One region of the Prevotella sp. khp1 genome, then DNA from elsewhere that is predicted to be linked to it. Evidence: riboswitches for the same ligand, from Rfam matches in the RefSeq annotation. Region 1 holds a riboswitch; each other region holds the start of a gene.

The links. A riboswitch is a leader RNA that binds a small molecule or an ion and turns the genes downstream of it on or off. The one in region 1 is predicted to bind cobalamin.
Region 2: another riboswitch for cobalamin. It lies ahead of BLR73_RS02030 (TonB-dependent receptor plug domain-containing protein); the one in region 1 lies ahead of BLR73_RS07525 (TonB-dependent receptor).
Region 3: another riboswitch for cobalamin. It lies ahead of BLR73_RS13615 (NADPH-dependent FMN reductase family protein); the one in region 1 lies ahead of BLR73_RS07525 (TonB-dependent receptor).

The regions. Positions count from the first base shown of each region.
Region 1 is NZ_FNJZ01000002.1:413,365-423,695, forward strand. It holds gene BLR73_RS07515 (hypothetical protein) at 1-233, opposite strand, end outside; gene BLR73_RS07520 (YncE family protein) at 230-1,396, opposite strand; gene BLR73_RS07525 (TonB-dependent receptor) at 1,393-3,405, opposite strand; cobalamin riboswitch at 3,449-3,667, opposite strand; gene BLR73_RS07530 (S66 peptidase family protein) at 3,821-4,780, opposite strand; gene mutS (DNA mismatch repair protein MutS) at 4,893-7,517, shown strand; gene lgt (prolipoprotein diacylglyceryl transferase) at 7,615-8,469, opposite strand; gene ychF (redox-regulated ATPase YchF) at 8,466-9,566, opposite strand; gene BLR73_RS07550 (aldo/keto reductase) at 9,640-10,331, opposite strand, start outside.
Region 2 is NZ_FNJZ01000001.1:454,073-464,403, forward strand. It holds gene cobJ (precorrin-3B C(17)-methyltransferase) at 1-122, opposite strand, end outside; gene BLR73_RS02020 (TonB-dependent receptor plug domain-containing protein) at 129-2,192, opposite strand; gene BLR73_RS02025 (sirohydrochlorin cobaltochelatase) at 2,213-3,373, opposite strand; gene BLR73_RS02030 (TonB-dependent receptor plug domain-containing protein) at 3,360-5,474, opposite strand; cobalamin riboswitch at 5,529-5,719, opposite strand; gene BLR73_RS02035 (cobyrinate a,c-diamide synthase) at 5,801-7,078, shown strand; gene cbiE (precorrin-6y C5,15-methyltransferase (decarboxylating) subunit CbiE) at 7,075-8,328, shown strand; gene cobM (precorrin-4 C(11)-methyltransferase) at 8,316-10,091, shown strand; gene cbiD (cobalt-precorrin-5B (C(1))-methyltransferase CbiD) at 10,088-10,331, shown strand, end outside.
Region 3 is NZ_FNJZ01000006.1:21,077-31,407, forward strand. It holds gene BLR73_RS13590 (M16 family metallopeptidase) at 1-113, opposite strand, end outside; gene BLR73_RS13595 (DUF4876 domain-containing protein) at 120-1,337, opposite strand; gene BLR73_RS13600 (DUF6850 family outer membrane beta-barrel protein) at 1,356-2,855, opposite strand; gene BLR73_RS13605 (hypothetical protein) at 2,858-3,238, opposite strand; gene BLR73_RS13610 (TonB-dependent receptor plug domain-containing protein) at 3,235-5,943, opposite strand; cobalamin riboswitch at 6,248-6,433, shown strand; gene BLR73_RS13615 (NADPH-dependent FMN reductase family protein) at 6,480-6,875, shown strand; gene BLR73_RS13620 (DUF1593 domain-containing protein) at 6,979-8,367, opposite strand; gene fldA (flavodoxin FldA) at 8,526-9,020, opposite strand; gene BLR73_RS13630 (DUF2023 family protein) at 9,045-9,419, opposite strand; gene ccsA (cytochrome c biogenesis protein CcsA) at 9,559-10,331, opposite strand, start outside.

The DNA.
Region 1 (10,331 bases):
TGGGAATCGATAGGACCAAGACCTGCCAGATTGTTGTTACACTTACGAATCATATCGGCCTCGGTATCGCCAGCTTCGTATTCTGGCACATCGTTTACATACTGTCCTGGGGCAGGGCGATATTCATCTACCGCCTGGATGTATTTGGAGTGCACAGTAACATCGTCCATGCGCTGAGCATGGATATTACCGATGGTAATTGCGGCTATTAATAGTAACAATATCTTCTTCATTTTTTTGTTGTTTTAAATAAAAATGCTGCGTGGGCGGGTATATCGCCTGTGCTTACCTTCCAGTCGAAGGTGCCATCGGGCAGGAAGTGCAGCAACTCGCCACTCGATACATAGTTCTTGGCATCCATCAGATAAAAATCGCGATGGACGGGGTTTACAATGATGCCATACGGCATGCGTATCTTGCTAATCTCGGGTGCACTCGACAGACTGGTGCTTACCACCTGATGCGTTTTTACGTTGATGATACCATAGGTGATGGTATTACTCATCGACACCTCGCTCCATTGAGAACCGTAGAAATAGAGCGAATCGCCCACAATACAAAGATCGCTTACAGCCTGATCGATGTGTCCACCTACTTTCATCTGGCCGTTTTCGTCGGGTGCCAGCCACCAGATGCTTGATGCCTCAGTCATATAGTCGCCACGAGCCGTTACCCATAGCTGATTGTACTTATCGGCCTTCAGGTGGTGCAGGTTGGGGGCTACCTCTACCTTGCTGGTTTCTTGCATGGTAGCCATATCTATCACACTTACCGTACTCTCATAACCCTGTCCCGTCATACCTTGATAGCCACCACTGTTGGCTACATATAGCTGGTTGCCGATAATGGCCATCTCCTCAGGCTGATAGCCTACACTACAAGAGTCAACCTTTTGTAAGGTGAGTGTATCTACCTTATACACGCTACCCAACGGACTGTTGCTCGAAGCATAAACCGTTCCCACATACGATGACACGTAGGCATAGCGATCGTTAAACGTCACGTATCGGCAGTTAGGAATGTTTACCTTTCCTATTCTGATAGCCGAATCGGCACGGGCCACCTCAACCTTGTTTGAGCAGTTGATAACCAGCCACAGACGCGAGCCATATATCTGACAGTCGTTACCCACATCGCCCAGCGACATTACAGTACTAGGGTTGCGCTGCGAGTAGATATTGCGATAATAGTGCGCTGTAGAATCTGACAGATCGAGATAGTCGAGCGACGACTTGTTCGATCCCATGTTGCCCTCATTCAGCAGATACATACCTATGATATCGCCCTGCTGCGTTTTGCCGCCTGGATCGCTTTTCTCCATCGGCACTATCATCACATCCTGGCGACAGGCCGAAAGGAGCAACAGGGTTAATATGTAGTACGCTAGCTGCTTCATATCTCAACGCTTAATGTTAGTGCATAGTTGCGACCAGGCATGGGGTAATTTACGATTACCTCGTAATCCTGACCTAAGAGATTGTTCACATCCAAGTGCGCTTTCATCAGCACACTATTTACTTTCCACCAAACTCCCAGACTCAGGTCGCTGGTGTACCAAGGTTCCATGTGGTTATAGATAATGTTCTCCTGCTCGTCGTAGCGTTCGCCCGCATAGATAAACGAGTAGTTCAGGTTCCAGTTCTTATAGGTAAGACCCAGAATAGCAGAACCTGAGTGCCAGGGGATGTAGGGTATCTGATGCTTATAATACGAGGTTTCGGCATCAGTAACATCGCGTGCATCCTGATAAGTGTACTGGGCACGAGTGGTAGCTATCAGATCCTTACCAATCTTGAAATCGGCCTCGGCCTCAACATCTATTCCCTTGATGTGAACCTTACCTAAGTTCAGCATCGTCCAACGGAACTGCTGCCCCTTGGGGTAAGCCACAATTTTATCGTGTACTGTATTATAATAGGCATCGAAGTGCATCTCGGCATGGCGAATGATACCATGCTCAAAGTGCTTGTTAAGCGCAAAGCCGGCATCGTACTGCAGGGCGCTCTCGGGCACCAGGTTGGCATTACCCATATCGGTATAATACAGGTCGTTGAAGGTCGGCATGCGGAAACTCTTTTTTACGTAGGCTCGCATAGAGAAGAAGGTGCCTCGGAAGGGATACACGTTAACAAATAGCGCCGGCGTGAGTTTAGATAGCGAATGACTGCTGTTTAAGCTTGCAAACTCACCCCTGCGGTGGGTTTTGTCGTGGATAAAGGTAGCCAGGATAGAGCCTTGCGCCTTCAGGTGTTTGTAGTCGATAGCTGTGGCTAAACTTACCAGATTAGAGATGCGTGTGGGGTAAGCAAAGTTGTAGATATCGGCATTCAGTTTGTTCCACTTAAAATCGTAGGCCAGCGATGCACTCCAGTTGGGTAGCAGCTCCAGCACATTGGCTGTAGAAAGATAGAACTCCTGCTGCTTGTAACGATTGTCAACAGGCAACTGGGTAGTATCCTTGTTTACGTAGTGGGTGTTGTAATAGGCATACTTGGCCAGCCATCGGGTGCTGAAACCATCGCCTATATTCTTATTATAATCGGCTTGTACAAAGGTGTTCAAATCCTGTTGGCGCTCACCACGTCGCCACACGTTGTTTACGATGGCACCAGGAATGCCTCGGGCTGAGTTATATAGATAACCCTTAAGCTGCCAACTACCCTGCTCCAATCGGCCAAACAGGTTTGCTTCGATACGTTCAGCATGTATATCGCCGTTCTGTCGCACAGCCGTTGTGTCCCAAGCCGTTTGTCCGTTAGGATATTTTCGCTCGTAATGGAACTTATACTTACCGCTGGCTGTTAAGAAGCCGGCACTTACCGATGAGCTGATGGTTGATGACAGTTTCTGCTCCCAAAGGGTAGAAAAGCGGAACATATCGCTTGAACCATACTGGGTTTTAAATCGCAGATGGGTATTCTCGCCTTTCTTGAAATCAGGCGCTTTGGTACGGATATAGATAGAACCGGCGTTTCCAAAATCGCTGGCGGGCTGGAAGATGGCACTCTTCTGGCCGTTATAAAGTGTGATATCCTCTACGTTATCAAGTGAGAACTGGCCCAAGTCAATCTGTCCGTTCTGCGCATTACCTAACTGCACACCATCGTAGCTGATGCCTAAGTGATGCGTACCCATCGAGCGGATGTTTACTGTTTTAATGCCGCCCACGCCGCCATAATCCTTTAGTTGGACACCTGAGAAATAGCGCAACGCATCGGCCACAGAGTGCGTGTTCAGTTGTTCCAGCAGTTCGCCCTTCAGTTTCTGACTGGGCACCACCTCGCGCATAGCTGGCTTCGACACAACAATTATCTCCCGTACATGCTGCACGGAATCTAACTTGCTTTGTGCTGCCGTTGTCATCGCCAACACGCAAGCCATTGCCAATGTGAATGCTCGATTCATCATCTTTTATTCTGCCATCGCCATCTAACCCCAGAGATAGGCAAGCGGCTAAAGTTTCATCGGCAGGTCTTCTGACTTATCGTCTGGCAGCAAACGTCTTCCCAAAAATCTCAGTGACATACATGTTTGCGCCTCATAAAGGACGACTTACAGCAGCAGGAAAGGCCACGGGTAGGTGCCTTTCGGCGGGATTCTGTTCAGGATTCTCACCCGATTCCCTATTAATCTCCACATCAGGAGAACCGATTACAGCTGCAAAGATACAATAATTATTCTCAAAATAAATAGTTTTACTCAGTTTTTTGATTTTATGCTCCCCCTTGCCATCTAAAGCACGATATTTTTTCCCAACTTGGGAATGTTTGATTCCCAGTTTGGGAACGTTTCATTCCCAACGTGGGAACAAAATGTTCCTCTAATGGGAATTATTGTAATCTAGCACTACCTTATCAGAGGTTATTTCTAATGTGGCTTTGGCGCCTGTTAGGAGGGGGAAGTTTTTTAGGTGGGCATGACCTACAGGAAAGTTGTAGCATACGGGGATGTGCCAATGCTGTAGGTACTCGTTGAGCAGGGCGTACATGTCGTCGAAACCGTTTTCGGGGTGTTTGTATTTGTTGAACTGCCCAACAATAACGCCTCGGATGTGTTTCTGTAAGCCACGTATCTCGATGTTATGCAGCATGCGGTCGACCTTACTCATGCCCTCGCCTGTATCTTCAATAAATAGTACGATTCCATCGATAAACAGCGGATCGAAATCAGAGCCTGCCAGATCGTTGAAAACGCTCATGTTACCACCAACGATAATGCCCTCGGCCTTACCTGTTATGTTTAAGGGATGGGGAGCAATGCGATAGGTGGGCAGATGACCAGCAAGCATGCCTCGTAAAGCCTGACTCACGGTATCGTTGCCCTCGTAGGTTTTCAATGCATGACACATCGAACCATGAATACCCATTACGCCTGCCCTAGCCTGGGCACACAGCAACGCCGTCACATCGCTGAATCCGATAATCATCTTTGGATACCGCTGGAGTGTATCTAATGAGATACGGGAAAGCAGATGGGCAGCTCCATCGCCGCCTCGCGAACACATGATGGCCTTGATGGATGGTGTGCGTAAAGCCCACAGCAAATCGCTAAGTCGCTCATCGATAGTGCCTGCAAAACCATGATAATCGGCCAGTGCATGGGGCGCCACGATGCATGGATAGCCCCACTTCTCTAAGGTTCGGATGCCGCCATTAATGGTAGCAGTATCGGTTGCACTTGAAGGCGAGATTATAGCGATGGTGTCGCCCGAATTTAGGAATTGGGCTGAAAGCGACAGCATCCAGCAAAGCATCAGCGATATGATAACGAGTTTCTTCATCTTGCTGGCAAAGATACAAATAAACGGGAACATAACAATTATTTAAGGCTAAAATTTTGCTGTTTGCGAAAAAAGGAGTAACTTTGCCGCTCAGAATAAAATTTAGGTAGTTATGGCAAAAACAGCGGGGAAAGAACTAACCCCTATGATGAAACAGTTCTTTGATTTGAAGGCGAAACACCCAGATGCAGTCATGCTTTTCAGGTGTGGCGACTTTTATGAAACCTATTGCGAAGACGCTATAACTGCCTCAAAGATATTAGGTATCACCTTAACACATCGTAGTAATGGTGCTGGTGGCAAAGGCGATGAAATGGCTGGTTTTCCTCATCACGCCTTGGATACCTATCTGCCTAAGCTGATTCGCGCTGGCAAACGTGTGGCCATCTGCGACCAGCTGGAAGACCCCAAACTCACAAAAAAACTTGTTAAGCGTGGCATTACCGAGTTGGTTACACCTGGTGTGGCCATGAGCGATAACGTGCTGAATTACAAGGAGAACAACTTCCTGGCGGCTATCCATTTTGGTAAGTCGAGCTTTGGTGTGGCTTTTCTTGATATCTCGACAGGTGAGTTTCTGACAGGTGAGGGAACTGCCGATTATGTAGAGAAACTGCTGGGCAACTTTTCGCCCAAAGAGGTGCTTTACGATCGTAATCGCAAACAGGATTTTGAGCGCAACTTTGGTACTAAATACTTTACGTTCCAGTTGGACGATTGGGTGTTTACCGATCAGACAGGTAAGCAGAAACTATTACAGCATTTTAACGTTAAGAACCTGAAAGGCTTTGGTGTAGATCATCTGCAGTCGGGTGTTATTGCCGCAGGTGCCATTCTGCAGTATCTCGAGCAGACACAGCACACTCAGATAGGACATATCACTTCTATCTCCCGTATCGAAGAGGATAAGTACGTGCGACTGGATAAGTTCACCATCCGCAGCTTGGAGTTGGTTTACCCCATGCAAGAGGATGGAAAGTCACTGCTTGATGTGATTGATAAGACGGTGAGCCCAATGGGAGGCCGATTACTGCGCCGCTGGCTGGTTTTCCCTCTGAAGGATGAAAAGCCCATTAACGAGCGACTGGATGTGGTAGAGTATTACTATCGCGAGCCCGAGTTCCGTGAGTGTATCGACGATCAGATACATCGTATTGGCGACTTGGAACGTATTATCTCGAAGGCTGCCGTTGGAAGAGTATCGCCTCGCGAGGTGGTGCAGCTCAAGACTGCCCTGCAGGCCATTCAGCCCATTAAAACGGCTTGTTTGTATGCCAAGAACCCAACGCTGAACCGTATTGGCGAGCAGCTGAACCTTTGCGAATCGCTGCGCGACCGTATCGAGAAGGAGATTCAGAACGATCCCCCACAGTTGGTTGCAAAGGGTGGCGTGATTCGCGACGGTGTGAATGCCGAACTCGACGAGTTGCGTAGCATAGCCTATAGCGGTAAGGATTATCTGCTGAAGATACAGGAGCGCGAGGCTCAGGAAACTGGTATCCAGAGCTTGAAGATAGGCTATAACAACGTGTTTGGCTACTATCTTGAGGTGCGTAATACCTATAAGGAGCAGGTTCCACCTGAGTGGGTTCGTAAGCAGACACTGGCCCAGGCCGAGCGCTATATCACTCAGGAACTGAAGGAGTACGAAGAGAAGATTCTGGGTGCTGAGGATAAGATTCTGTCGTTAGAGGGCAAACTCTTCAACGATCTGATTATGAGCATGCAGGAGTTTATCCCACAGATTCAGATAAACGCTAATATCATTGCCCGTTTGGACTGCTTGCTCAGCTTTGCCAAGGCGGCTGAGGAGAACAAGTATATCCGCCCCGTAATCGATTCGTCGGAGGTGATTGATATCAAACAAGGTCGCCATCCTGTAATCGAACAGGAACTGCCCCTTGGCGAGTATTATGTGCCCAACGATATATTGTTAGACAACGAACGTCAGCAGATTATCATTATCACTGGTCCGAATATGGCTGGTAAATCGGCCCTGCTGCGCCAAACTGCATTGATTGTGTTGCTGGCCCAGATAGGTTGCTTTGTGCCCGCAGAGGCCGCTAGAATCGGTCTGGTAGATAAAATCTTTACCCGTGTAGGTGCCAGCGATAATATCTCGCTGGGCGAATCAACCTTTATGGTAGAGATGACTGAGGCTTCGAACATCCTGAATAACGTGTCATCGCGCTCGCTGGTACTCTTCGACGAGTTAGGTCGAGGCACCAGTACTTACGATGGTATCTCGATAGCATGGGCGATTGTAGAATATCTGCACGAGAATGCCAAAGGTCATCCTCGCACCTTGTTTGCTACTCACTACCATGAGTTGAACGAGATGGAGAAGAATTTCTCTCGAATCAAGAACTACAATGTATCAGTTAAAGAGGTTGATGGCAAGGTTATCTTCCTGCGTAAATTGGAACGTGGTGGTTCTGAGCACTCGTTTGGTATCCATGTAGCTGAGATAGCAGGTATGCCTCGCAGTATCGTGAAGCGCGCCAACGTGATTCTGAAACAGTTGGAGAGCGATAATGCCCAGGTAGGCACTGCCGGTAAGCCTACTAAGGAGATTGCTGGTTCGCGTGAGGGTATGCAGTTGAGTTTCTTCCAGCTTGATGACCCAGTGCTCTGTCAGGTTCGCGACGAGATCCTAGGCCTTGATGTGAATAACCTCACCCCTATCGAGGCTCTCAACAAGTTGAATGACATCAAAAAGATTGTTTCCGGCAAGTAGTTTCCTTGCTGTAAACAGTTATTTCCCAATAAAGAAACTGCCAGTTTCCTCGCAAGGAACTGGCAGTTTCTATGTTTGAAACCAGTGAAATGTCTTATTAAGCCTTTTTCTTGGCTTTTATCATGCAGTAGGTTCCCAATATGATAAAGGGAATAGAGAGTATCTGTCCCATATCGATGGGAAGCGATGCCTCGAAGGCCTCCTGTACCTCCTTGGTGTATTCGATGAAGAATCGGAAGGTGAAGATATACGTAAGGCAGAACCCGAAATACCAGCCAGTACCAATCTTCTCAGGCTTCTTTTTATGCAGAGTCCACATGATGACAAACAGGATGGCGTAGGCGATGGCCTCGTACAGCTGTCCTGGATGGCGTGGAACGGCATCAACTTTCTCGAAGATGAATGCCCAGGGTACATCGGTAATCTTGCCGATAATCTCTGAGTTCATCAGGTTGCCCAAGCGGATACAGCAGGCCGTAGAACCTGTGGCAATTGCTATATTATCGAGCACCGTCCAGATGCTCAGTTTGGTTCTGCGTACATACATCCAGAGGGCAATCATTAAGCCTAAAGTTCCGCCATGCGAGGCCAAACCAGCATAGCCGATGACGTGGAAACCAAATGTTTGTCCTAGCCAACTGCCATCATCGCCAAAACGGATAGGCAGTATCATCTCAATTATTCCCTTGCTTGAAGTCAGGAAATAATCGGGCTCGTAGAATAAGCAATGGCCCAGACGAGCACCAATCAGGATGCCGAAGAAACAGTAGAATGCGAGCGGATCAAAATATTCGTCCTTAATCTTCTGCTCCTTGTAGAGGCGCTGAACCAAGAGGTAGGCCACAACCAATCCGATGACCCACATCAGTCCGTACCAGCGAATTGAAAAAGGGCCCAGTTTAAATGCAACCAGATTTGGATCCCAAAGGATATAGTTGAGTAGATTCATCATACGTTAAAGCGGAAATGCATAATGTCGCCATCCTGTACTACGTACTCCTTACCCTCAACGGCCAGCTTACCAGCCTCGCGTACAGCTGCCTCAGAGCCATACTGGATATAGTCGTCGTACTTGATTACTTCGGCACGGATAAAGCCCTTCTCAAAGTCGGTGTGAATCACACCAGCACACTGTGGAGCCTTCCAGCCCTTCTTGTAGGTCCAGGCCTTCACCTCCATCTCACCAGCGGTGATAAAGGTTTCGAGGTTCAGCAGCGCATAAGCCTTCTTAATCAGGCGGTTTACACCACTCTCTTCCAAGCCCAGCTCTTCCAAGAACATCTGCTTGTCCTCGTAGCTCTCCAGTTCAGCGATATCCTCTTCGGTCTTAGCGGCAATCACCATGGTTTCTGCGCCCTCTTCCTTTGCCAGCTCCTCTACCTTCTTGGTAAAGGCATTACCTGATTTAGCATCAGTCTCGCCTACGTTACAAACGTAAAGCACAGGCTTTGAAGTGAGCAGGAACAGATTGCGAGCGCAATCCTGCTCGTCCTTGCTTTCGAACTCTACGATACGGGCATTCTTACCCTGCTCCAGCACCTCTTTATAAGCGTGCAGTACGGTAGCCTCGATCTTAGCGTCCTTATTACCAGCAGCTGCGGCCTTCTCGGTCTTAGCCAAGCGGCTCTCGATAGTCTCAAGGTCCTTCAGCTGAAGCTCTGTATCGATAATCTCCTTATCGCGGATAGGGTCGATAGTGCCATCAACGTGAGTGATATTCTCATCCTCGAAACAACGCAGCACGTGGATGATAGCATCGGTTTCGCGGATATTTCCAAGGAATTTATTGCCTAATCCTTCGCCCTTAGAGGCGCCTTTTACGAGACCAGCAATATCTACAATCTCGCAGGTAGCAGGAACGATACGTCCTGGGTGAACCAACTCAGCGAGTTTGGTCAGTCTTTCATCAGGTACAGTGATTACACCCACATTGGGTTCGATTGTACAAAAAGGGAAGTTTGCTGCCTGAGCTTTGGCACTCGACAGACAATTAAACAAGGTAGACTTGCCCACATTTGGCAGTCCTACAATACCACATTTTAATGCCATTTTCTTCTATAAACGTTTATTTCGGGTGCAAAGGTACTGCAAATTAGGCAATTAACCAAATTTTCTACACTTTTTATACTTCTGGGCCCTCTGGGTTGCGCTTCAAGCTCTCAATCATCTCATCAATCTTTGCCAGTTCGCGTGGAATGCGAATGCTTTGTGGACAATGAGGCTCACACTGGCCGCACTGGATGCAATGATCAGGCTGGCGATCGCGAGGAACTACACGGTCCAGCGAAATGAGATACTGGCGACGATGCTTGCGATACTCAGCATCGCCCACACCCATTGGCAGCGAACCTTCGTTCTTACATTTGTTGTAGTGTACAAAGATGGCTGGTATATCCACACCGTAAGGACAAGGCATGCAGTACTTACAATCGTTGCAAGGAATGTTTTCGAGACCTACAATCTTCTGAGCGATATCCTTGTCAAGGAATCGCATCTCCTCTTCGGTAAGTGGTTTCAGCGGACAGTACGAGAGCAGGTTATCCTTCAGGTGCTCCATATAGGTCATACCGCTCAATACGGTAAGTACACCCTCGTTGGTGCCTGCATAGCGGAAAGCCCATGATGCCACGCTACGCTCTGGGTCGCGACTCTTCAGTTCTGTCATCAGATACTGTGGGAGGTTAGCCAATCGGCCTCCTAACAGCGGTTCCATAATAACTGCAGGTATGCCTTTCTTTTGCAGCTCGGCATAAAGATAACTGGCATCTACGTTGCTCTGACTAATCTCGTTGGCATAATCCCAATCCAGATAGT
Region 2 (10,331 bases), on a different contig from region 1:
ATAAACTGAAAGTAATACTGATAGCCCACTATCACGTCGGCCTGTCGCACTGCCTCGAGCACTGCAGGTGTGATGTCCTGCTGCGAACCAGGACCAATGCCAGCTACGATAATCTTTCCCATATCCTTTTAGTTTTTGAATTTCACTTTCAGTCCTACCACCAGCATGCGTCCTGGTGTGTAGAGCGCATACTTGCGCGTAGAAGAGTCTAAGCGACGGTCAACCTTATCGAAGATATTATCTACACCGATGCTAGGCTCCAGATAAGCCCACTTGGGCACATCAAACGCATGCGTGGTATGCAGGTTCCACAAACCGAAACCAGGCGCATCTTCATAACTGCCCGTATAATAAGTCTTCGACTGCAATCGTCCATTCAAGTTCACGGTGAGTGCATATTTTCCCCAGGCATGATGGTAGTTGGCTGCCACCGTAGCAGCGTGGCGCATACTGCGCTCCAGCACCGTCCACACCTCACCACTATGGGTGCGGGCATACGTATAGACATAGTTGGCTGAGAGGTTGAAACCATTGAAGAGATTAGCCGACACATTCATCTGCATACCCTTCACGTCGCCTTTATCACTGTTCTGATACAGGGCGTAGCTCACCATCTTGTCGGCCTGGTCCTGTGTCATCTCCGGGAATTCTGTCATGAGCATCTGCCTACTGGCATCATCCACATCCACATTCTGTTTCACCACCATATCGTTGATACGGTTCAGATAGCCCGTCACACTCACAGCCAGAGCCTGTGTGCGATATTCAGCATTCAGTGCGAAGTAGTTGCTCTTCTCAGGCTTCAGGTCCTGATTGCCAAAGCTGATCTGTGCCTTACCACGATTCACTGAGAAATAGTGGTAGTAGAGTTCATCGAGCCCAGGTGCACGGAAACCGGCAGAGTAAGTAGCTCGGAATCTGAAGTTTCCCGTTGCATACATCAGTGTGGCTTTTGGTGTGAGATGCTGGTCAAACGTCTCATGATGCGTCAGTCGCAATCCCAGTGTCGCCGTCAGGTTCTTCAGCAGCGTCATCTCGTGCTGGGCATAGGCAGCGAGCGAATACACATGACTGTCGATATTACCGCTGGTGGCATTGAGATACTCCTTGCGCCAGTCGGCACCGAAGATGGTGGTTGAGTGAGCCGTCAGTCCTAAGATAGTTTTCAACTGTCCCTCCATCATGCGCTGCTTCTTCGACTGCACGTAGTCGCCAATGGCATTGGTCTTCGTGGCCACATCATACTCCTTGCCATAACGGAAACGGTCCACCACGAAATCGGCCTGAATCGAGTTCTTGGCCGTAAACTTATAGATTCCGCCCACGTTCCATCGCAGTCCTTTGTATCGCATCTCGTAGTCGGTACCGCCAGTGATATCGCTGCGTGTTTCTGGGCGATCGGTTATCTTATATGAATAGTCTATACCCGCATTCAGCGCCAAATGCTTATTGGGGGTATAAGTAAATTTCTGTCCGATGATATCAGAGCGATAGCCGGTGAACAGCGGGGCTATCGACGCCTGAGTTTCTGTGTCGGAACCTTTCACCAGTTCCAGGTCGTTGTTACGATAACTGTCGGCCCTATCATGCATGAACGAGGTATAGGAGCCGAAGCCATTCTTGAAGATGTCGAGACCAACCGACTCTGTGAGCACACCATGCCCTGACAAGCGCGTGTCGCTGCTGACGCTCATCATTTCCTGTGTGGGCTGATCGGTGATGATATTGATAACGCCTGCGATGGCATCACTACCATAGAGTGACGAGGCAGCCCCATCAAGCACCTCGATACGTTTTACGCGCGACATGTTGATACGATTCAGATCCACATTGTTTGAGATGTCGCCCGATAGTTTCTGACCGTTTATCAGAATCAGGATATATTTATTGCCAAGTCCGTTCAGTCTGAGAAAGCTACCCATCGAACTGGGAGCCATCGATGCCTGAGGCATCATACGTGTGAGTGCGCCGTCGAAGGTCGTGATACCTTGTTCACGCATCTCCTGACTAGAGAGCACCCTCACAGGTGTGGCTGTTGATTTCAGGCGCTGGTGATGACCAGAACCGGTAACCACAATTGGATTAAGGTTGTAAGAACGACGGACAGCCGACGAGTCCGTCTGATGAATTTGCGAAAAAGCGGTACTCCCCGAAAGGAGTACCACTAGTAATGCGAATAAATTATACCTCATTTAGCAATTTTAAATCATGATTATTCTGCTGCTGTTGTAGGAGTCGAGAGGGCGTCGTCGGTGCCCAGCTTGGCGATAGCCTCACGGGTGTGGTTCATCCACAACTTGCGCACGGCACTACGCTCAGCCAGTCCGGGGATATACTCCTCGCCGCTCTTATACTTCTTCCAGCAAGCCTCAGTGTAGTTGGTCTCATAGGCAGCAGTCTCAATGCCTGCAGCATTAAACATAGAGAACCAGCTCTCATCATCCTCATCATCAGCCATATCGTTGTGGGCGTGATCACCGGCGATACTCATCAGCACAAACAGCTGAGCCTTCTTGCTTGCATTCTCAGGATAAGATATGGTCTTGGTTACATCGCCAATCTGATAGTCGAATGTGCCACCAGCAATGTGGTTAAGAACATCCTCGGCATAAGTCTCGTCCATATCAACGGTACCTACATAGAAGTTAGGATTGATTTCGCGCAGATACTCCTCGAGCTGCAGATAACGTACGTTACCACCATAGTAGTCGTAACCCTCTGGATTACCATGACCCATGAAAGCCACGATACCCTGAGCCACAGCGGCCTTCACGTCAGCCTCGTTGTTCAGTGTGGTAGCCAGTGTCTTGGCGTCGCTCTCCTCTGCCATCAGTGGGGTACCTACCACCACCTGTCTGTCCAGACTCTTCATGTAAGCATCAGTAAAGTCGCCATTACGGTTGTTCATGAAGTCCTTCACATAGCTGTCGCGCACACGGCGATACTCTTCACCAGGGATTACCTGCAGCGACTGCACCACCACCTGCTTGTAACCAGCCAGTCCGATAGCAGTGAGCCAGTGCTCTGGGTCGTAGTAGTCCTTTGGATCCACATTCTCACCCGCACGGGCATTGTTGATACAGATGGCCGAAGAGAATGAGAGATATACATCCCATCCACCGAACTGAGCCTTGTAGTCATCCACCACCTTATCAAAGGTATCGTAAGCCTGCTCCCAGGTAGAGCCGAAGGCTACCAGCAGGATCACCTTGTCACTCTTCTTCTGTGCATTCACTGTCTGGTTCACAGCCTGCTGATACCTGTCATAGTTCGACTGTGTTGATTTGTTGTCATCATCGCTGTCGCAAGCTGTAAACAGTGCGCTGCCCACTACTGTCAGCATGGCCAGCATCAAAAACTTAATCTGTTTCATTGTTGTTGTAATTAAAATTAGACTTATACTTATTTGATAGTTTCTTACCTTGATTGAGTCTCAGCGTGAGCGAGGCATAGATAGTTCTGCCTGGCGAGGTGGTGCCCAGATGCAGTCCGTGAGGCGTGCGGTCCACGAAATCAAAGATGTTGTCGATACCGGCATCCACTTTCAGCAGTCGGCCTATCTGATGATTGGTTGAGAGTCGCCACAATTGATAACCCTTGCCGTCGCCGTCTATCTGATAGTAGCGCTTACTGCTCAAGCGTCCGTAGATACCCACGCCCAACTGGTATTTCTTTGAGAACTGATGGTTCCAGGTGGCATATACGTTGGCCTTGTGATGCGCCATACCGTCGATGGTCACCTTCTGCATCACGTCGTTCTCAGTGTCATACTGGTTGGCTTCGGTGTCCAGATAGCTGTAGCTACCACCAGCGGTGAAGTGCTTACCCTGATAGCGCACGGTGAAATCCACGCCATAGGTCTTGGCATCTTCCATATTCTGATATTGGCGCACACGGATGGGGTCGTATTTCGTAATCAGTTCGCCCGGAGCCTGCTTGGTAGGTATGGTCACCAGCGTGATCATGCGGTCCACCTTATTAATATAAGGCGCCAAGGTCAGCGTCAGGTGCCCGATGGTATATTCCACGCTGGCACCGAAATAATTCGAGGTCTGTGCCTTCAGGTCTTCATTGCCCAGGTAGAGATACACACCATTCATATTCTTGATATACTGATAGTGCAACTCCTTAGGCGTAGGTGTCTTGTAACCCTGACTCCAGGTGGCTCGCAGTCGCAGGTCGCCCAACTTCAGCATGGCTGACAGTTTGGGTGTCAGTCGGGTGCCGAATCCCTCATTGCGGGTCAGTCGCAAACCGCCTGTGATGTAGAGTGGATCCAGCAGTGCCCACTCGTCCTGCACATACAGTGCTTCGGTATTGTCAGTCGCTTTTCCGCCAGCCACACGCATCGGCGCTTTCAACCAGTCGTAGCGATACTCCAGTCCGGCACTCAACTGCTGCTCATAGGGCAACGCAAAGATTCCTTTCAGCGAGATGTTGGTCAGTCGCTGGTCGCTCTGCAGTTCCTTATCACCGGGGAAGTAAGGGAAATAATTGGTAAAACGGCCGTTCACATAGCCATCCGTCAGCGTGGTGTCGGTATAGGCGTAGTTATAGGCATGCTTCTTCCAGTCGGCATCCAGCGTAATCACGTCGGTCTTGTTCAGCTTCCACTTACCACCTACCGACGCCGACGCATTGTTGTACTGCAGATCCCATGTCTTCACGTCCACACCGGGATGATGACCGCAGGGGCGATAGATGCGCTTCCAGTAGATGCTACCGTCGGCATAGAGTTCGATGGCAGGCGTGAGCTGATAAGTCAGTCGCTCAGCTATCTGCCAGTTGGTATGCCGGTTCACCGTCTTGTTGCGCGAGTCGGTGATGTGGTATTCCGTTTGTTGGATAGCTTCCTCGGCGGTGTTCTGCCAACCGTCGGAGTGCTGCAATTGGAAGTTGGTGTAGCTCGACAGTTTACCATAGTTGAGCGCCACGCCGTTATGCTGCCTGATGTCGCCATAAGAGCCCACGCGCGTGGTGTTCTCCACCATCACGCCCTGTTCGCGATGCTTGCGGGTGATGATATTGATCACACCAGCTATCGCATCACTGCCATAGAGGGCACTCGAGGCACCCTTCACGATTTCTATCTTCTCGATATTATGCGGGTCGATAAGACTCAGGTCGTTCTCGCCACCATTATCACCATGCAGGCGCCTACCGTCTATCAGTATCAGCACATACGCGTTGCCCAGACCATTCATCTGCAGTCTGCTACTCATATCGTTCTCGCTGAAATCGAACGATGCCGTGAGTCCCGACAGGATATCCTCGATACTCTTGCCGGCATACTGCTGCAACTGCCGGCGACTGATTACCTCGGTCTGCACGGGCGCATCTTTCAGCAGGTGCTGCGTACCAGTACCTGTCACCACCACCTCCTGCAAACTATCAGCACGCCAAATGTCCGTCTGGGCATTTACACCAATAGCAAGCAAACTCAGGCCTATTGCCAATTGCTTCTCTAGTTTCATTACTATCAAATTATCACAACCGCTAACTCCTGAACGGTCTAAAGTTAAATTGTCAATCTTCAATTGACATTCGGCAGGTCTTCTGACTTTCCTCAGTCTGCCTTACCTTCCCGAGCCTGTGGCTCAGTGGCGTTATACAGGCAAACCCTTTTTGCGAGGATTACAGCTGCAGGTACAGTTACGGATTCTCACCGTATTCCCTTTTCATCGTAGTGGCATCGGCCACCAGATGACCTTATTTTGGCGACAAAGGTACAACTTTTTTCGGTTAACCACACATATTTAGCAGAAAATTTATATATTTGCACCCAAATCAACTTCAGAAGATGTCGAACAAGACAGCGTTTATGATAGCAGCACCCACCAGTGGTTCAGGCAAGACAACCATTGCCCGAGGCCTGATGCAGTGGTTCACCCAGAACGGTTACCGGGTGCAGCCTTTCAAGTGCGGGCCCGATTATATCGATACTAAATTCCACACAGCTGTCTGTGGGCGCCCATCGGTCAATCTCGATACCTTTATGACTACGCCCGCACACGTACGCGCGCTATTTGCGCACTACGGGACTGATGCTGACATCTGTATCGTCGAAGGTATGATGGGCCTTTATGATGGCTACGATCGCGAACTGGGTTCGTCGTACGACATCGCCCGCGTGCTTGATATTCCCGTGATTCTGGTGGTCGATGCTAAGTCGGCAGCCTACTCGATGGCAGCCCTCTTATCGGGCTTTATCCACTTTCGCGGCGACGTTCGTATCGCCGGTATAATATTTAACAAAGTTGGTTCGCAGCGCCACTTCAACATGCTGCGCGAAGTGTGCGATGAGCTCCATGCCAAGTGCCTAGGCTACCTGCCTAAATCGCCCGACCTGGAGCAAAATTCACGCTATCTAGGGCTCGATTTCTCTCAGCTACCCGAGTCAGACCAGCTGACTGCCCTTTTAGAGGAGAATATCGACCTCCCATCTCTCAAAAGTCTCACTACCACACTCCTTGACGAGGTGGAGTCCAAAACAAGAAACTGCGAGTTCCAGCATCTGGAAACAAAAACGCTTATAGCCAGGAATCATGAAAGTTTTTCGTTCATCTATCAGGAGACTTTAGACCAGTTTGGCGACGTCATTTTCTTCGATCCTGAGAAAGATGTGCCAACTTTTGATGGCATCGACCTGCTCTATCTGCCAGGCGGTTATCCTGAGAAGCACCTGGAGGCATTAGTGGCCAATCAGGCATGTCTGCATGCTATCAAAAAATTTGCGGAGGATGGCGGCAGGATTGTTGCCGAATGTGGCGGCATGATGTACCTCTGTCAAGCCATCATTACCGACGATGACAGCTACCCCATGTGCGGTGTACTGCCCTACTCGATCACTGCCCGCAAAGCTGATCGCAAGCTGTCCTTAGGCTACCGCCAGTTCACCCTCGATGGCAAGACCTATCGAGGGCACGAATTCCATTACACGCAATTCATCGGCGATACCCCTGAGAGTATCACGCAAGTCTATAACGCTAAAGGTGAGCCTGTACCAACGCCAATTTTCAGATATCACAACGTACTGGCCAGCTACACGCACCTTTATCAAATACCCAGCATCCTATGAAATTCATCGTCATCGGTATCACAGACAACCCCAACCCCTATTTCCCCCCTGAGGTGATGGCCATCATACGCGATGGAAAGGTGTTTTCTGGCGGCAAGCGCCACCATGAGATTGTAGCCCCACTGCTGCCTGCAGATGCCGAATGGATAGACATCACTGTACCGCTCGATGCCGTATTTGATAAATACTCTCAACATGCATCACTCCACTCGACCTTTGGTCGCTCGCAAAGCGAGAACACTAGACACTCAACAGAAATCATCGTCTTTGCTTCTGGAGATCCGCTGTTCTTTGGGTTTGCTAATACGATTCGTAGGAAGATGCCTGATGCCGAAATCATCGTCTATCCTACCTTCAACTCGCTGCAGTTGCTGGCCCACCGATTGGTGATGCCCTATCACGACATGCGTATCGTGTCGCTCACAGGGCGCCCCTGGGCAGAATTCGACAGAGCACTCATCGAGCGCGCACCGAAGATAGGTATCCTGACCGACCGCGTACATACACCTGCCACGATAGCCCAGCGCATGACCGACTACGGATATACCGATTTCATCATGCACGTGGGCGAGAAATTAGGCAATCCATCGGAAGAGCACCTTTCTACGCTTTCGCCGAAAGAGGCAATCCATCGTGATTTTGCCATGCCTAATTGCATCATCCTGGAACACCGTGGCGCAGTGCCACCACGACCATTCGGCATTCCCGATGCTGCCTTCACGCTCCTCGACGGGCGCGAAAAAATGATCACCAAGATGCCCATCCGCTTGTTGACGCTGCAGGCCCTCCAGTTGACCGGTCGCCATGTGCTCTGGGATATCGGCTTCTGCACAGGTAGCGTCAGCATCGAGGCGCGACTGCAGTTCCCACACCTGCAAATAGAGGCTTTCGAGATTCGTCCTGAGTGCGAATCCATCATCCAGCAGAACACCCGGAAGTTTGGCGCGCCAGGCATCCATACCCATATAGGCGACTTCCTTGAAACAGACTTGACCACCCTTCCAAAACCCGATGCCGTGTTCATTGGCGGGCATGGAGGAAAACTTAAAGAAATCATAGCTAAGTTGCTGACAGTCATATCAGATAACGGCATCATTGTATTCAATAGCGTCACCTCACCGAAGGTCACCACCGACAGTCATCAGCTCTGGGATGAAGCCTGTGCCGAACTCGGTTTGCAGCAATTCCCACCCCAACGCATACAGTTAAATGATTATAACCCCATAGTGATATTATCATGCAAAAAATAGCCATCATACAGATTAGCGAGGCAAGTAGCGAAATAGCTGCGACACTCAAAAGAGAACTCAGTGCGGATTTCATCCAGCGAACCGACGTCGGTAAACAATGGAAGGCATACGACGCCTTTGTGTTCATAGGTGCTATGGGCATCTGTGTGAGGACGATCGCTCCTTATATCGATGACAAGCACACAGACCCGGCCGTGGTCTGCATCGACAGTTTCGGGCTCAACGTCATCTCCGTTCTCTCCGGCCATATTGGTGGCGCCAACGACCTGACACGCCACATTGCCGCCCATCTTGGTGCGCACGAAGTGATCACCACCCAGAGCGACAATGCCGGATTGTGGCCTCTCGACACGCTGGACAAGCAGTTCAACTGGAATATGGTGGGGTTTGACGATATCAACGCGTGCATCAGCGCTTTCGTGAATCGCGAGCCCACTGCACTGCTCATGGATATCCGCGACGCAGGTACCGACTTCCTGGAGCGCACCCTGCCCGACCATGTCACCATCGTCAACAGCATAGATGAGGTTACCCCCAAAAGATTCAGACTGCTTATCCAGGTGACGCCCTACATCATCGACACCCCACCAGGCGTACTCGAGGTGTGCTATGTGCCAAAGGTAGGCGTACTGGGATTTGGTCTGGCTAGTCATCCTGCCAACTACGAGTACATCCTTGATGAAATCGATACTGCTCTCGGCGAGTTCGGCTTGATGCCTTGCTACAAGCGCTTCTGCACCATCGATGTGAAGCGGGATGAGGAGTTCTGCGCCGAGCTCAGAAAAGAACCAAATAGCGAGGTGGTTTATTACACCGCCGAGGAGTTGGCCAAGGTAGAAGTACCCAATCCCAGCGAAACCGTAGAGAAACATGTAGGAACGCCCTCTGTCTGCGAGGCAGCCGCCATTCTCGGGTCTAATCACGGACAACTGATTGTCCCAAAGATAAAAGGCAAGAACTGGACGGCGGCCTTGGCCATCGACCACAAATACCTGCGCGAGCAGAAAGGACACATAGAGATTGTAGGTGCCGGACCGGGCAATCCCGACCTGATTTCGGTGCGTGGCCGCAAGATGCTGGAACGTGCCGACCTGATTCTCTATGCCGGTTCACTGGTGCCCAAGGAACTCACCTACTGCCACAAGCCAGGCGCTGTGGTGCGCTCTTCGGCCGATATGGCACTCGAAGAGCAGTGCGCACTGATGAAGGAGCATTACGACAAAGGCCATTTCATCGTTCGTCTGCACACCGGCGATCCCTGTATCTTTGGAGCCATTCAGGAACAGATGGCCTTCTTCGATGCCAACCACATGGAATACCATATCACCCCAGGCATCAGCTCGTTCCTGGCGGCAGCAGCCGAACTGCAGAGTCAGTTCACGATTCCAGAGCGCTGTCAGACGATTATTCTGACCCGTGGCGAAGGACGCACACCCATGCCCGAGAAAGAACAGTTGCACCTGTTGGCCAAGAGTCAGAGCACGATGTGCATCTTCCTCTCAGCCAGTATCGTAGATGATGTGCAGCGCGAACTGCTGCAGGAGTACCCCGAGGATACGCCCGTAGCTGCCTGCTATCACCTCACCTGGCCCGACCAGAAGATCTATCGCGGAGTACTTAAAGATTTAGCTCAGATAGTTCACGATAACCACTTGACGCTCACCACAATGCTCGTCGTTGGCGAAGCCATCGATAACCGTCAAGGACTGTCTGAACTCTATTCAAAAAACTTCACTCATCTATTCCGAAAAGGCAAAGCATGATACTGGTATTTGGTGGAACAACAGAGGGACGCAAAGCCGTGGAGGTGCTGGAAGAAGGGGGGGCGCCCTACTTCTACAGCACAAAGACCGGCGAGCAGGACATCACGCTGCAGCATGGTGTGCGCATAGACGGCGCACTCGATGAGGCAGCAATGATGCACTTTTGCACCGAGCACGGCATCCGGATGATAGTGGATGCCGCCCACCCCTTTGCAGCACTGTTGCACCAGACCATTGCCA
Region 3 (10,331 bases), on a different contig from region 1:
GTCATGCCATTCTTCAGTTTGCCCTTACGGATGGTAGGGTCCTGTGGCAGGCTCTGGGCCACTGCCGATACCGACAGCAGCGCCAGAGCGAAAAGAGAATATAATTTCTTCATTGTTAATTACTTTTTCATCGAAGGCACCTGACGAGCCTCCATGTCGTTTGTAGAATTGTTGGTGTCGATATACTTGCCTGTAGAGTCCTGCTTACGCTTGATAGAAGTTCCACGCTGGGTGGTGTCCTTTGAGTTGGCGCGGCCAGCTACCCAACCAGCATCCAGTGTCTCGGAAATAACAAACCAACCGAAATCGTCCTCAGTACCCAGGTTTACGGCATCGAGTACCCACTCGTTAGGAATCTGTACCTGCTTGCTCTCCATTACCTTTCCGGTTGTTGCAGTGTAGGTTGGTGTCTCGCTATGGTTAGCCAGGAAGGTTTCTTTATTCTCCTTCATGCGGGCGATGGCATAGCTGCGGTTCTGCTGTACAGAAGGCAACCAGATGGTATTGGTATAGCACCAGATATACTCCAGATTAGGCGCATCGTAATCGGTATCCATGCTGTTGCCACCATTGTCGAGATATACCTCGAAATCGGCACCTGTCAGGTCGTACGAGTTCTCGTTAACGGTACGATGATCCATGGCGTTGTTGGCAATTACAATGCTCTCGCCGGGCTTTACAGGGTGGTCCTTGCCGCTACCAGGAATCATGAACACTGCACCGGCAGGGATGGCGTATGGACGTACATCTGGGCTCCAAGGCTGATTGCCTGAGCTGGCACTCTGGTACTGCGACTCGATGAGGGCTATGCTGTCGGCATAAAGCACTACGTCGCTATTGTTGGTGATTACGAAGTAAGCATCGTAGTTGTAATTCTTGTTATCTGGCTTCAGGGTACCGGTGGTACATATCTCGGAGAAAACGAATCCACCTTCGGCTTTGAACGAGCTGACTACCAGCTTGGCTGTTGTTGAGGTCTCGTTCAGCGCAACATCGTTCGAAGATACCTCGAAATCGGTAGTTCCAGTCACACCATCCTTTACAAACGAGATATTTCCTTTGGCGGTGAGGTTGTACTTTCCCTCAGTCAGACTGGGGATGGTGATTACATAGTTGTCGCCGTCCTTTACAGGAGTAGCCAGTGTGGTTACTTCGCCACTCTGTACGTTGGTGGCTGTACCCTCAAAACTGTTCAGCACTACATTACTTACGTTGATAGGCATCTCGATAGTTACTGTACCGTTCTCAACAACGTAAGGAGCGTCGTCGCTGCTACATGCTACGAATACCGTGCTTGCAGCCATGAGCATCATGCTCAAAAATACATTCTTTTTCATTTCTTAGCTATTTAATAATTAAAACATAATTCCTAACGATACGTGCAGATTGGCCTCATGCTCGCCTTCGCTGCAGAACTGCCAGGCTGTTGCCAACTGGCCATATAAGTCAACCGACCATGTAGCGGGTTGATAATCTGCACGGATACCGCTCTGGGCCTGGGCGTAGCTGGCCTTCTGATATCGGTAATTGTGATTGATATAGGCCTTGATGCTGGCCGCCATATTGGCATAGGGCATAACAATCTTACTGTCGATATTGGCGGCATAACCACCTTTGGCATAGATGTTCAAACGCAATGATTCGTTGACGGCTTTGAGCCATTGCGCTGTGAGCTCACCATACACACGACTGTAGTTCATCTTGCGTTCTACATAGGCGTATTGCTCACGATGGCTCAGATAGCCGGCACGTAGTTGCAGGTGCCAGGCACGATAGCCGTAAAGGGCAGTAGCGCCCACATCCCAGCGATGCTGACGATACATAGTAAGCTGGGTAAGTATGGGATATTCCTGTCCCGACGATGTGCCTGCCACATGCTCATCGCTGGCACGTTTGTCGTAATCGGCATGTAATATCAGGGCCTTTTCGTTAGTATCCGATTGCTTGCGCCAACCTACCGTCAAGCGGTTCTGCTGGCGATAAAGGGTAGTAAGCGGTAACGAGTTATACTCATCCAACAGACGCTCGTACTGGTGTAATGCATGGCTGAGATGAACCATCCAGCCATTTGCGCTACGAGGCTGCAGATCGAGGGCTATTGCTCCACCTTTACCATCGTAGAAAATGTCGCGGTTAGAACCTGAAAAACGGGTATAGTTAGTACCTAATCCTGTCATCTGCAGCTCGCCCATTCCGTTTTGTTCGCCATAGAAATCGATATCGGCAGTCTGACGGTAGATATTTCCTTCGAGTGCCAAGCCAAGATGATAGTTGCCAATTTGGCGGGCAGCTCCAGCCTTCAGTGTCAGGTCGGAAACGATGCTACGCATACGTGGATCGTAAGTACGATAATCCTGTTCGGCACGAAACTTCAGTTCGCCGCCTAATTGCCAGTTCCCTTTCTCAACAGCATAGCCACCAGCAAAATAATATCGCTCGCGGTGGGTATCGCCTCCCAGACTGTCGGCAATCACATCGGGATAGAGTAGGTCGAAATCGGCCACATTATTATATACCTGATGATACTGCTTGCCATTACCATACGATGCCTGGCCCCATACAACCGATGAGGGGGTGAGACGGATGTACGATTGGGCTGCCAGTTCGGGCTTCAAGTAGCCTGTGCCCTGTTCAACTTGGAATGCCTCGCTTTGATGGCGATAGTCGCATTGCAAGCTCAACTCAGTAAAGGGTTTCAGATAGGCATGCGCCATCAGTGCAGGGTTTTGCAGTGCTTCGCTATAGGTTTGTCGCCATAGCGAGTGGCGCTCCACATAGGCCGTATCGGTAGTGGCAGCCTCTGCAGGCAGCAGTGCGCATAGCAGCGCCAATATGGTATAGATAATCTTCTTCATGTTTAATCCAGGTATATAATGTTGATGGTTGCCTTGCTGGTTCCTGTTCCTACCAACTCTACATAGTCGCTTACGGCACGAAACGAACGGATGTGTTTGTTGCCGGTCTGGTCGGTATAGCTCAACACGCCTTCGATGCTGACCTGATAGGCACCGCGCAGCAGTTCTATCTGCACCTGGTCACCAGTGAAGTCGGCTGTGCTCACTACGTGTTTCGTGTTCAGATTGGTGATGTGGGCCATTGCCTGTACACGCTCAATAGTCACGTCGCTGCCACCATCCAGTTGGATAGTAGCCAACGTTATATAATCGTCGTTGTCCTGATGACAGGCTGTTAATGCCAATGTCATACAGCATGTAAGTATCATCAACAGTTTCTTCATATCTTTACATTCATCTCAAGTCCGAAATAGGGTTTTGTATGTCTACGAATGGTCTTGCCGTAGCTCTCGTAGCTGGGTGAGTAGTCCCAGATACGGTTGCAGAACAAAGCTAACTTCAGTCTGTCGTTCAGCAGTTTTTTGGTAATCTTCAGGTTCAGATTCATCGCAAACGGTACGGTGCTCTTAGTGTAGTTGGTTGATGTACGCACCAGCCATTTCAGGTAGGCATCCTGAGCACATGCTTCAGTCCACTCGTGGATAATGCCTTGCGAATCCATATAAGCATCAGGTTCGCTACTGATAGCATCGCGCTGTGTAGAGGTGTACCATTGGCATTGGGCCGAAACAGAGAAGCCTAGTCGCAGCTTAGGCACGTCGGTATCAAACATAAAATTGGTGTTAGCCATCTCGTTTACAATGCCTTCCTGATCTTTGTACAGTCCCACATACTGCAGTCGGCTGTTGCCAACTACCACACTGGGGCGCTCCATGATGAGTTGCGAGTTACGATAGGTGGTGCGGAACCAGGCACCGGTGATGGTAAGACGCGTGTAGAGTCGTGGGATACGCTTAGAGGCGAACGTGAGTTCTATACCTTCCTTCTTGGTCTGACTGCCGTTGGCGTAATGTGTGTAGGCGCAAAGCTCTGTCAGTTGTTCGTAGGGCATATCGTCGAGTGTTGGCGGTGCTGTTAATGTTGAGGCATCAACACCACTGGCATCGTACTTTTTATAAGCATAGGCCTCGAAGTTGGTTTCGCTGCGGAAACCTGATGTCATGTTCTCTTTGAAATAGGTTGCCGTTAAGCGGTTGCCGCCTATGTTCAAATCGCCAGTCAACTCCCACTTCAGGTTGCGTGCTGCCGCTAGAGTTGCGTTGGTGCCAGGAATGATATACGTTACCTGATTGATTCGACTTTTCTGAGGATCAATATTATAGTACTTCAGCTGCAATAGATCGATATAGGCAGGATCGGGGAACAGCTGATCGATGGTAGGCATCTTGGTGTGCTGTCCGATACCGCCAGAGATTCGCACAAACGAGGGCTGACCAAACAAAATGAAACGTGGAAATGTGAACCCGACATTGGCTCGTGGATCCAGATACCAGTGGCTATGCATCGTGTAGTCGGCAGGCAGGTTCAGCATTTGCAGAGCGCGTACGCCAGCCATCAGTTCCAGCTGGCAACTGCCTAAGGGCAGCGTAGCTTTCTCCTCGGCATAGAGTGATAGGGTGTGGTTAGCTGGCTTCTCACTCAGACTGCGCATGCGTATCTGTGCCGTAGGATAAACGGGGCGCTCAGGATCGAACACCTGTCCATGTCCGTAGTTCTTGTCCATATTCCAGTCGGCACCTATCAACAGGGTATTGGCTATCTTACGACTTGGAATCTGCAAACGGGCATTTAGCTTTATGAACACGTTTAGTGGCTTGCCATCTACTTGCTGTGAGGCTTCGTAGGAATATGGCAGTATCAGGGCATCGTATTCGCCTTCGTCGGTATTCAGTACGGCACCAGTCATACTCTGCAGACTTACCGTTTTGGTGCGTTCTATCGTGTTGTGCTCGTACGAGGCGGCTGCCATCAGCTCGGCGCTCTTCAGCCATACGGGACGATGCATCTGGAGTTGCAGTTTGGCCGATGTGGCGATGCGATTGTAGTCCGACTTATAGATGTCGATAGCGCCTTTGTTCAAGTCGGGATCTTGCTTCTCGCCGTCGAACGAGCCAGTGTAGTCTACATTTGTTGTTAGCAGCAGGTCGTGATGGGCGCGTTGCCAGGTATGACCCATACGTGCCGAGAGGGTAAGGCGACTGTAGTTGTTTAAGGAATTACGTGGGTCGGCTTTCGAGTCCAGATAGTCGGCACTCAGGTTTAGCGTTGTATGGTTGGTCCACTCAAAGGCTTTGGCCAGATAGAACAACTTAGAACCCATATCCGATTTCAGTCGTGCCTGGAGGTCGTGTCCACCACGACGGCGCTCTATCTTTACCAGTCCGCTGGTCAGGTCGCCATATTCTACCGAGGGGATGCCTCGTATAATCTCTACACTCTCGATGTCGTCGGTCGAGATGGTTCGCATGTCAACACCTGCGTTGGTGTTCTCGCGATTGGTTGAGGCGCTCTCCCAAGCGCCACTTACCTGCTGCATGTTAGCGTTGGTAGATATGCGTGCACCATCTACCAGAAAACTGGTGCCCAACGACGAGGTGGCATAGTTTGTGCCCTGTGGACTGGCTTCGCGTAGTCGGATGTTGTTGTTTGCGCTCAGTACGGGATCTTTGCTGCTGCCACCTGGTAACAGTTCCAGTAAATCGGCAAAGCTTGATGGCTGCAGGTGTTCCATCGCGTGCTTTTCAATCTTCGAGGCACTGGTAAGGCCACGACTCTCTTGAGCCGTTACTACCACTTCGCCCAACTTACTAATCTCGGCCTCTAGTTCGTAGTGGCCATTGGCAGTAGCTTTTACTGTCAGTGGTTTATAACCTATGTAGGTTATCTTGATTTGTTGCGCAGAATGTTGCGCATCCCCTTTTTTAGGTATGACAAAGCAACCATCAGCGTTAGTCACTGTAAGTGGCTTACGCTTTACGGCATCTGTAATTGTAGCTCCAATAATAGGTTCGTGTGTATCCTTATCAGTTACCAGACCTTTTAAAACGCCCTGAGCATTAATACTTTGCAGTATCACTACTGCTATCATCAAAAAGAAACATCTTTGCATTCAAATACATCATTTTATTCAAATGCAAAGATAATACTTATTGGTAGGGTGTGCAATACTTAAAAACTAGTATTTTGTTCTTGTGGTCTTATGGCCTTGTTCGATAACGATTCCTCGCTAACGGATAGAAGGCCTGGGGCCTTTTTTTGTATAAAACAAATTATTTTTGATTTTTTGTTTGGCGTATAAGAATAATGTTGTATATTTGCAACGTGATTCAAGAATGAGTCTATGTGAAAGTTGAGGCTACGCCTCGACTTAACGTGAACGTTGAGGCATAGCCTCGACCTTCGCCCGTAAAGGTTCGCTTAGCCGCGATTAATTGGGAATGTGAGTGAGAATCTCCGACTGTCCCGCAGCAGTGAACTCCATTATGGCTCCTAAGCATCAATGCCATTGCCCATTTGGGTGAGAAGGCGCTTGGGAGTGGAGGAAAGTCTGAAGACCAGCCTTTTTCGGTATTTGCTAAATGCTCTCGATGTAAGGGCGTGAGGCGCAACTTAATTTTTGTGGGTATGAAACATGAATCAATCGTCGTGGTATACGACAGTTGTCAGGCTATTGCAGAAGAAATAGCCGACAAGCTTGGCGCTGAAACTATCAGCGTACAGAGTATTAACAACAGGCAGATAGAAAACTGCCAGAGTTTTGTTCTTGCATTAGAGTTTATGGCTGATGGAAGTATGACTCCCCATTGGCAGTGGGCTTGTCAAACGTTGCGTGGTGCTAGCCTAAGTGGAAAGAACTTTGCCGTGTTAGTGGCATTAGGTAACAAACTGAATCATGATGCAGATAAAATTTGCCATGAACTGCGTGAACGCCATGCGCACATTGTTGGCGAACAGCTATATGCTGAAACGCCCCAATGCAATCTCGAAAATTGGATATGTTCTGTTTCACCTAATTTATAATCAAATTACTATGGTATACATTTTAGTAGTAGCTTTGGAATTTTTGCTCGCAACCATTGGTGTAGCGTGTCTTATCAGACACTATAACCACAAAGTTTAGTGGCTATATAGAAATAATGATGCGGCGATAGGCTACCAGATGAAAGGGACCGTCGTCGTGTACTTCGCAAATAATGTGAATCGTGTCGTTTGCAGTATCTGCAGGGATATGTATGGTGACTGTCTTCTGGGTTGACTGGGAGATGGTCACTTTTGTTTGCCCTATCTCAGGCTGCTGCCACCATAAGAATTGCAGGTTGTCGCCATCACTATCCTGCGATGATGAGGCATCAAGGCGTATTGTATCACCCGCTTTAGCTGTGATATGAATGGGCAAAATACCTGTGTTGTTGTTTATGATAACTCGAGGATTATGATTGCCATGCCCCTCGGCAGCCCACTGCATACGTGCCATGAAATCGTTAAGCTCGTCGGGGTAGAAACGCTGCTTATACTCTATACTGATGCTACGCAGCGGCTCCTGCCAACTGGTCCAAGCGGTGGTAATCGAGTCGGCACAGAGTCCATGCTCATGATAGCCTGCCCAACCGGCTTGATGTGGATCGTCGGGATTGTTCAAACCATTGGGCATGACATACAGAAAACTAGGCGTATCGCCTTCAACTCCCCATTTGTAGGTAGGATACTCGCTGCCTAACGCACCTCGGCCTTGTATGTAGTCCTTATGCTGTTGCCAGTGGCGTTTGCCAAGTTCGCACTGCTCCTGCCATGTGCCTTCATCCCACACAAACTGCAAATCGTCGGCAAACTCCTTACGTAGCCACATGTGCGAACTGTAACTACGGTTCATACGCATATTGTAATGCATGTCTTGGTCGGTAATGGTATAGATGCGAAACTTATGCAAAAACTGCTTTAAGGCCTCAGCAGAACGTGTTTGCTTAACTCGCCAGATGGCTTGTGCCAATGTGTTGGCACCACCCCAGGCAGCTACATAGATTGGTCGTGGGTCGTCTTCGTCGGCAAGTTGTATCAGCAGTTCGCTACCAGGTGAATCGTTATCAGCACCAATGGATTTGATGCCACCGTGAATACTACCCATTACCGCACGGCTCTTCAAATAGTCGGCACTTGGCCAGTATCCTATGTACTGTTGTTTTCTTTCTTTATCAAATGCTAAGAAATTCTTCTGCTTCGAACGTTGCATCAGCTTCGGCACATCCTGTCTGTAAGCCTCAATTACCCGTTGCAGATACTGTGCCCATTCTGTAGGATAGGGATCGCAGTTCCAACCTACTGATGTAATCAATGCTTCTATTTCAAATTGGTCGGCATAGGCCATCAGTCGTACCATCGACTCCATATCGTCGGGTTCCACATCAGCAGGTGCAATGTCTGTACACACCACAAGTCGTGGTTTTAATTCTTTGTTTTCAGCTTGGAGCGAAAGAGCTCCCATCATAGCCAGCAGGCAAATAATTATTCTTAGCATTATCATGATTGTTAATTTGTGCCGCAAAGATACGAAAAAAATCGGATAATGGTCTGTTATTAGTCTTTTTTATTGCAAAAAGAAAGGTGGCTGGTCGTCTCGACTAGCCACCTTTACCCTAACTAAACAAATACTTATTTATAAATTTACACCTGTGATTAAAGACTTGGAGTAATAGCTGCCAACCAGGCATCGATACGTGTATCGGTCTGGTCGTCCTCATTGATGTCGTCGAGAGGCAGGCCAATAAACTTTCCGTCGATAACTGCTTCAGAATCGTCGAAAGTGTAACCATCGGTTTCAACGCTACCAATAAAGTTGGCACCGCTGTCTTTGATGCCGTTATAGAGCTCACCCATACCACCTACAAATGTATCACTATAGGTAGAACAGTCGCCACAACCAAAGATGGCGATAGTTTTTCCGCTCAGGTCGGCACCCTGCAAAGTCTTCAAACCGTCGTACCAATCGTCCTGCAGTTCGCCAGCTCCCCAGGTAGAGGTACCTAAGATCAGATTCTGGTTGGCGGCAACGGTTTCGGCCGAAAGATCCTGTACATTCAAGGCTTCGCAACCCAGCTTCGAGGCTATCTTCTCTGCGATGGCCTCGCATGTTCCTGTAGAGGAACCATAAATTACAATAGTTGAATTCATTACTTTATATTATCATTATGTGGTTTAATTCTTACATTTGCAGTTTCCGTCGCATTGTCCTTTACGTTTGCAATAGCGCTCGCACTGGGCACAGATGTCGTACCCCAACATAGCACCAAGAATAAAATCCTCTTCAGGTGTAAGTTGGTTCAACGGACGGGTAACAATGAGTCGGATGGCATCCAGACATTCGCGACGCCCAAAGTAAACGTTCAGGTTCTGCTGACCTGCAGGCTGCAGCACGTAGGGTATGCCTTGGCTTTCCAATCGTTCAACAGCCTGGTTACCATACTTTTTATTGCAGGTAAACAGTACCATCTGGCGCACGCCTTTATTCAGCTCGTAGATGTGGTTCATCAGTACTTTGAGTTCCGTTGGGATGTTTCTTTCTGTTCTCATTGTTATACTTTTAATTCGACGGTGCAAAGGTACGGCGAAAAAATAAAGTGCGCAATACCTAAAACCGAGTGTTTTAAGCATCGCGCACCTTTCGGTGTTCAATAAAAAGAACTAATATAAAATAGGTATTGGTGTATCCTTAAGCATACGAATGCATACCACCTAAGAAGTAGTTTACACCAAAGTAAGTCATGAGGATGGTGAGGAATGCCAGAACCATATACACGTTGTGATTAAGTTTGATGCTACGATGGGCGGGGATGCCGTAAATCATCAGGGTGATGAGTGCCCAGGTTTCTTTGGGGTCCCACGACCAGTAGTTTCCCCACGAGATGTTGGCCCAGATGGCACCGATAAAGATACCAAAGCCTAAGAAAGTGAGCGCAGGGTAAAGCAGCATCTGCGACAGGTGCTGCATGCCCTGTCGATATTTGGCTGAAATGAGTCCCACCAGACTGCTGAGGCAGGCAAACAACAACAGGGTATAAGCCAGCATGATGGTTGCAATATGTACGGGCAGCAGGCGCGAGTTGAGTACAGGCATGGGGTGGTTCTCAGGCGAGTACTTATTCAAGAAGTGATACATCAGGAATAAGAAGCATGCCGCGATGCCAGCTGCAAAGATATTCAGTTGTCGGCGATGATTACGCAGCAAGGCAAGCTGTTCGCGGAACCTGCCCTTAGGATCGATGAGTATCCAGATGAGCGATACAAACAGCAAGGCGTAACCACAGTAGGTTACGGGGATGCCCCATGGATCGTAATTCAGCGACAGAATACTACCCTGCATATCTGCATCGTAGTCCATCTGATACAGGCGTACGTTTTTGTGACTGGCAATCTGATTCATTGATATCGTAAACGGCTTGCCGTCGATCGTCACCTGCGAGATATAGTCGGATGGCATTTGGG